One region of the Arthrobacter pasteuri genome, then DNA from elsewhere that is predicted to be linked to it. Evidence: predicted binding sites of a transcription regulator. Region 1 holds the regulator's gene; the other holds the start of a gene.

What was found. The regulator HrcA, encoded in region 1, represses chaperone genes, less so after heat shock. The targets are predictions, from matches to a motif close to TTNGCACTCGNNNNNNNCGAGTGCNAA.
Region 2: ACX80H_RS10240 (Hsp20/alpha crystallin family protein) is a predicted target of HrcA. The motif match lies at 1,748-1,774, and genes of this name have one in related genera.

The regions. Positions count from the first base shown of each region.
Region 1 covers NZ_JBTNDO010000001.1:405,808-408,861, forward strand. Annotated here, with positions in the region: gene dnaJ (molecular chaperone DnaJ) at 1-865, opposite strand, end outside; gene hrcA (heat-inducible transcriptional repressor HrcA) at 973-1,986, opposite strand; gene ACX80H_RS01955 (DUF3097 domain-containing protein) at 2,151-3,002, shown strand.
Region 2 covers NZ_JBTNDO010000001.1:2,142,216-2,145,269, forward strand. Annotated here, with positions in the region: gene ACX80H_RS10230 (hypothetical protein) at 1-161, opposite strand, end outside; gene ACX80H_RS10235 (SDR family oxidoreductase) at 263-1,060, opposite strand; gene ACX80H_RS10240 (Hsp20/alpha crystallin family protein) at 1,195-1,659, opposite strand; tRNA gene ACX80H_RS10245 (tRNA-Val) at 1,885-1,958, opposite strand; gene ACX80H_RS10250 (DUF2630 family protein) at 2,157-2,408, shown strand; gene ACX80H_RS10255 (haloacid dehalogenase type II) at 2,408-3,054, shown strand, end outside.

The sequences.
Region 1 (3,054 bases):
CGCCGTCGAACGTGTCCAGCTGCACCGTGGTGCCCAGCGCGGCCGCCGTCATGGGCACGCTCAGCGTGACATGGAGGTCGTCGCCGTCGCGGAGGAACGTCGAATCGGTGTTGACGCGGATCTCGACGTAGAGGTCGCCCTGGGGGCCGCCGGCGATGCCGGCCTCGCCCTGGCCCGCGAGCTGGATGCGCGTGCCCGTGCTGACGCCGGCGGGGACCTTGATGGTCAGGGTGCGGCGCGCGCGGACCCGTCCCTCGCCGCTGCATTCGTGGCAGGGGTTGGGGATCACGGTTCCGTAGCCCTGGCACGTCCCGCAGGGCGCGCTCGTCATGACCTGGCCGAGGATCGACCGGACGGCCCGCTGGACCTGGCCGGAGCCGCCGCAGATGTCGCAGGTGCGCGGCGACGTGCCCGGCTGGCAGCAGGTCCCGTCACACGTGGGGCAGACCTCCGCGGTGTCCACCTCGATCTTCTTGTTGGTGCCGAAGACGGCGTCCTTGAGGTCGATCCGCACGTTGATGAGCGCGTCCTGGCCACGTCGCGTCCGGGAGGGCGCTCCTGCCTGCTGGCCCCCGCCGCCGAAGAAGGTCTCGAAGATGTCCTGGAACGCGAACCCGGAGCCCGAATAGCCGGCACCGTAGCCGTTGTCCGTGCCGTTCTCGTTGCCGGTCGTGTCGTAGATCCGCCGCTTCTGCGGGTCGGACAGCACCTCGTAGGCATGCGTGATGCGCTTGAACTCCTCCGCGGCGTCCTCACCCGGGTTCACGTCCGGGTGGAGCTTGCGGGCGAGCTTGCGGTACGCCTTCTTGATTTCCTCCCCGGTCGCACCCTGCGCCACACCGAGGACCTCATAGTGATTACTCACTCGTGCACATCACTTCCTGTTGGAGATTTCTGTCTACTGCTCGCCGGCCGTGCCGGCGGAATGCCGTCGTCCCGGCGGAATACGGGGGCGGCCACGGGGGCCGCGGGCTACTCCTCGAGGATCCTCGAGAGGTAACGGGCGACGGCGCGCACCGCCGCCATCGTCGTCGGATAGTCCATGCGGGTGGGCCCGAGGATCCCGAGCTTCGCCCCGGCGTCCGGGCCGTAGCCCGTCGCGACCACGGAGGCCTCCGACAGGCCGCCGTAGGGGTTCTCACTGCCGATCCTCACCGAGATGCCGCGGGCGTCGTACTCCATCTCCGACAGGAGCCTCAGCATGACGACCTGCTCCTCGAGCGCCTCGAGGATGGGACCGATGCTGAGCGGGAAGTCACCCGTGGACCTGGCGAGGTTCGCCGTTCCTGCCAGCAGGATCCGGTCGTCACGGCCGAGCCCGGCGAGCTGCTCGAGCGCCTTGATGATCGTACCCCCGTGGGCCCGCAGTGCGGGGGGCAGGTGCGACGCCGCGACGCCCAGCTCACCGGCAAGCGCCGAGAGCCTCACCCCTGACACCGCGGACAGGATGCGCTGCTTCAGGTCCGCGAGCTCGGCTTCCTGGATGTCCGCGTGCGTCCGGACGATGCGCTGCTGGACGGTGCCGTTGGTCGCGATCAGGACCACGAGGATCTGCTGGGGAGCCAGCAGGACGAACTCGATGTGGCGGACGGACGCACCTCCCACGCGGGGGAACTGGACGACGGCGACCTGGTTCGTGAGCTGGGCGAGCAGCCGAACGGTCCGGTCCATGACGTCGTCGAGGTCCTCCGCGCCCTCCAGGAGGGTCTGGATCGCCTTCTTCTCCGGCGCGGACAACGGCTTGACCTCGGAGATACGGTCCACGAACAGCCGGTAGCCCTTGTCAGTGGGGATGCGGCCCGAACTCGTGTGGGGCGCCGCGATGAGGCCTTCCTCCTCGAGGACGGCCATGTCGTTGCGGATGGTGGCGGAGGAGACGCCGAGCTGGTGCCGGTCGACCAGTGCCTTGGAGCCGACGGGCTCCCGCGAATGGACGTAGTCCTCGACGATGGCCCGGAGTACCTCCAGGCGTCGCGGTTCACTCATTCGATGTCACCTCCGGGTCTGCACGAACAGGCGTGGGGGCGGCTCCGAGCGATTAGCACTCGACACACCCAAGTGCCAAGTCTAGTACGTCCGGGCCGATTGTTAGCATTGGGAACCCGGGCCGCGGCAGACCGCCGGAGCCCTCGGTGGAAGGACAGCTCGGCATGGACTACGGCTGGGGAGCACAGGACATCACGGCTCCGAAGCGGGTCGCCCTGCCCGACGTCCCGGTGGAGAAGGACATGGTCCTCGAGGACGTGCAGAGCGGATTCGTCGGCGCAGTGGTCAGGGTCGAGAAGTCCGGCGGCCTGCATGTGATGGTGCTCGAGGACCGGCGCGGGAAGCACCGGACGTTCCGGCTCGGTCACGGATTCCTCCTCGACGGACAGCCCGTCCACGTCGTCGCACCTGTGCAGCGCGCAGCGCCGGCTTCGACCCGGACCGCATCCGGGTCGGTCCGCGTCGAGGGCGCGCGGGCGAGGACGGCACGGGCCAGCAGGATCTGGGTCGAGGGACAGCACGACGCCGAGCTGGTCGAAAAGGTCTGGGGGGACGATCTCCGGCTCGAGGGAATCGTCGTCGAGCCGCTGCACGGCGTCGACGATCTCGCGGGCGCGGTCCGCGCGTTCGGCCCCGGGCCGCAGCGGCGGCTGGGCATCCTCGTCGACCACCTGCTGCCCGGCACGAAGGAGTCCCGGATCGCGCAGCAGGCAATGAACGTGCCGGGTGCACGGCACCACGTCCTGATCGTCGGCCATCCCTACGTCGATGTCTGGCAGGCGGTGAAGCCGGCCGCGCTGGGACTCGACGCCTGGCCCGTGGTGCCGCGGAACCAGGACTGGAAGACCGGGATCCTCGCCGGACTCGGCTGGCCGCACTCCAGTCAGGCGGCCGTGGCGCACGGCTGGAAGCGGATCCTTGCCGGCGTCAGCACCTACGCCGATCTCGAGCCCTCACTCCTGGGCCGGGTAGAGGAGGTCATCGACTTCCTGACAGCTCCCCCGGGCACCGCCTGAGCGGTCCACGCGCAGCCACCACGTATCCTTGGACACAGTCCGGGGGAACAGT
Region 2 (3,054 bases), 1.7 Mb from region 1:
TTCAGGAGGATCCACAGCACGGAGGCATCATCGGTCCTCATGTCCAGCACGCCGTGGAGCTGCGTCCCTGCCGGGTGCTGGAGGGTGACGTGTTCGCCACGCCTGAAGCCCGACCAGTCCTGGGATTCGGAGTCGCTGACGGAAGAGGGGGATGCATTCATGGCGGGCCTTTCACAGGAGTTCGTGATCCCCACGCTAGCCCTGCCGCCTGAACGCCCTCTGAACGTGCGTTGAAGGTTGGGCGGACGGACTGGATCCGGGATCAGAGGGTGCGCCAGTCCCCGCTCGTGAGGTGCGAGCCTGCCTGCGGCCCCATGAGGAGCATCCCGCCGTCCACGACGAACGAGGCGCCGTTGACGTAGCTGGACGCGCCGGATGCGAGGAAGGCGACGACGTCGGCGATCTCCTCCGGAGCGCCCGGGCGGCCCAGGGGGATGCCGGGGCGGTCCATGCTGCGCGGATCCTGGTCCTCGGAATCGTTCATCGGGGTGTTGATCTCGCCGGGCAGCACGGCGTTGGCGGTGATCCCCCGGTCGGCGAGCTCGAGCGCTATGGTCCTCACCAGGCCGCCGAGCCCATGTTTGGAGGCGTCGTAGGCGGCCGAGCCGACGCGCGGCTGCTCCTGGTGCACGCTGGTGACGGCGATGATCCGGCCGCCCCTGCCGCCGTCGATCATGTGGCGGGCGGCGCGCTGGATGCAGACGAAGGCGCCGTCGAGGTTCGCGCCCAGGGTGCCGCGCCAGGTGTCCCAGTCCGTCTCCATGAACAGGGTGCCGCCGTTGACTCCGGCATTGTTGACGAAGACGTCGAGTCCGCCGAGTTCCTGCGCGAGTTGGTCGATGACATCCCCGCAGGCCGGGGCGTCCGTGGTGTCCAGCTGGGCGACCGCAGCGCGGACGCCCTGTCCGCGGACGAGGCGCGCGGTCTCCTCGGCGCCCTCCCGGTCCGAATGCCAGGTGATGCCGACGTCGCATCCGGCGGCTGCGAGGGCGATGGCGGTGGCCCGCCCGATACCCGAATCGGAGCCGGTGACGATTGCCTTGCTCGGTGTGAAGTCCATACTCCATCCTTTGCGCCCGGGTCGGGCGTGTGCAAGGAAAAAGTGAGGGTGCCGCGACGGTATTGGACGGGGTCAGCGGCTGGGTTAAGTACAGCAACCCCCGGGCGGGTGCCCGGGGGTTGCTGCCAGGGGGGTCAGGACTCGACGGCTCCCTGGCGTCCGGCGTCGGACGTAGGGGATTCGACGGCCGTGGACTCGACCGGGGAGTCACCGCTCACGATCTCGATCTTGCGGGGCTTCGCCCGCTCAATGACGGGGATCATCACGCTGAGCACACCGTTCTCGTAGCGTGCGGAGATTCCCTCCGTGTCGACACCCTGGCCCAGGTTGAGCTGGCGCAGGAACGAGCCGCTCTCACGTTCCCGGGTCAGCCACTTGACGCCCTCCGCGCTGCGCAGCGTGCGCTCCGCGCGAATGGTCAGGAGCTGGCCGTCGACGTCGATGTCGACCGATCCGGGATCGATGCCCGGAAGGTCCGCGGCAAGGACGTAGTGGTCCTTCTCGCGGTAGAGGTCCATCGGCATGAGGCGCAGTCCCGGACGGCTCTCCAGAAGAGCGCCGGCAACGCGGTCCAGCTCGCGGAACGGATCAAACTTCATGGCCACTGGAAACATCTCCTTCACAGATGCCACCGGCAGATGGTGGGTTCTTCAAGGTTGAGCGTCCCTCGCTCAACTACGAAAAATATTAGCACTTGACCCGAGGGAGTGCTAATGGATCTTGTTCGCCCAGAACGAACGCAGTGCACATGAAAATGCACATGAAGAAGGCCCGTACCGAGCGGTACGGGCCTTCCTCGTGGTGCTGTCACCAGCCGATCCTCGTGCCTGCGCGGGGCCTCGATCCCCGGGCCTTCCGCGTGTGAAGCGGATGCTCTACCAGACTGAGCTACACAGGCAATTGGTTCTCCAACAGCTTAGGCCATCCGGGCGCCGCACCAAATTCCCCGTCCACGCGACGTCCTCCACCTCGGGTGCCTGCGCTGGCCATCGGTGTCCTGCCTCAGTAGCCTGAAGGAAAGCCTGCTGAGCATTGTCACCGATCCGGGATCGATTCCGGGCTTCCGCGGGCATCGCCACGACGAAGGGACCGCACCATGGACAACCAGGACATCCTGCAGCGCATCCAGGCACTCGTCCAGGAGGAGCACGAACTCCGCGAGCAGCCCCAGGACGCCGGTGCCGGAGCGGAACACCAGGACCACGCGGCCCGGCTGAAGCGGGTCGAGGAGGACCTCGACCAGTGCTGGGACCTGCTCCGCCAGCGCCGGGCGAAGGCCGACGCCGGGGAGGATCCCGCCGAGGCCGATGCCCGTCCCATCCCCCAGGTGGAGGGGTACCGCCAGTAATGGGAGTTCCGCTGGTGCTGTTCGACGTCAACGGGACGCTCTCGGACGTGGGGCTCATGTCCCAGCACTTCGAGGAGATCGGGGTACCTCCGCAACTCTCCGCCCTCTGGTTCGCCTCGGTCCTCCGGGACGGCTTCGCGCTGACCGCCGCCGGCCAGAACCCGGCCTTCCGTGCGGTCGCCGAGGGGGCACTGCACGCGGTGCTCGCAGGTCAGGTCCTCAACCGGGACACCGACGCCGCCGTCGCGCACGTGATGGACGCCCTCGAGGAGCTGCCGGTGCACCCGGACGTGCCCGAGGGTATCCGCGCACTCACCGGGGAAGGCTTCGGTACCGCCGCGCTCACCAACGGTTCCAGGGCGACGGCGGAGGGCCTGCTGAAGCGGGCCGGCCTCGAGGTCGACACGGTGCTGTCGGTCGAGGACGCGCCGCGGTGGAAGCCCGCCCCGCAGGCGTACGCCTATGCGGTCGAGGCGCTGCAGCGGCAGGCGGGCGACGTCGTGCTGGTCGCCGTCCACCCCTGGGACATCGACGGCGCCGCCCGCGCCGGCCTCCGCACCGCCTGGCTGAACCGCGACGGGGTTCCGTATCCGCCGGCCATGACGCCTCCGGACCTCGAGGTGGGGACGATCGCCGAACTGGCCGG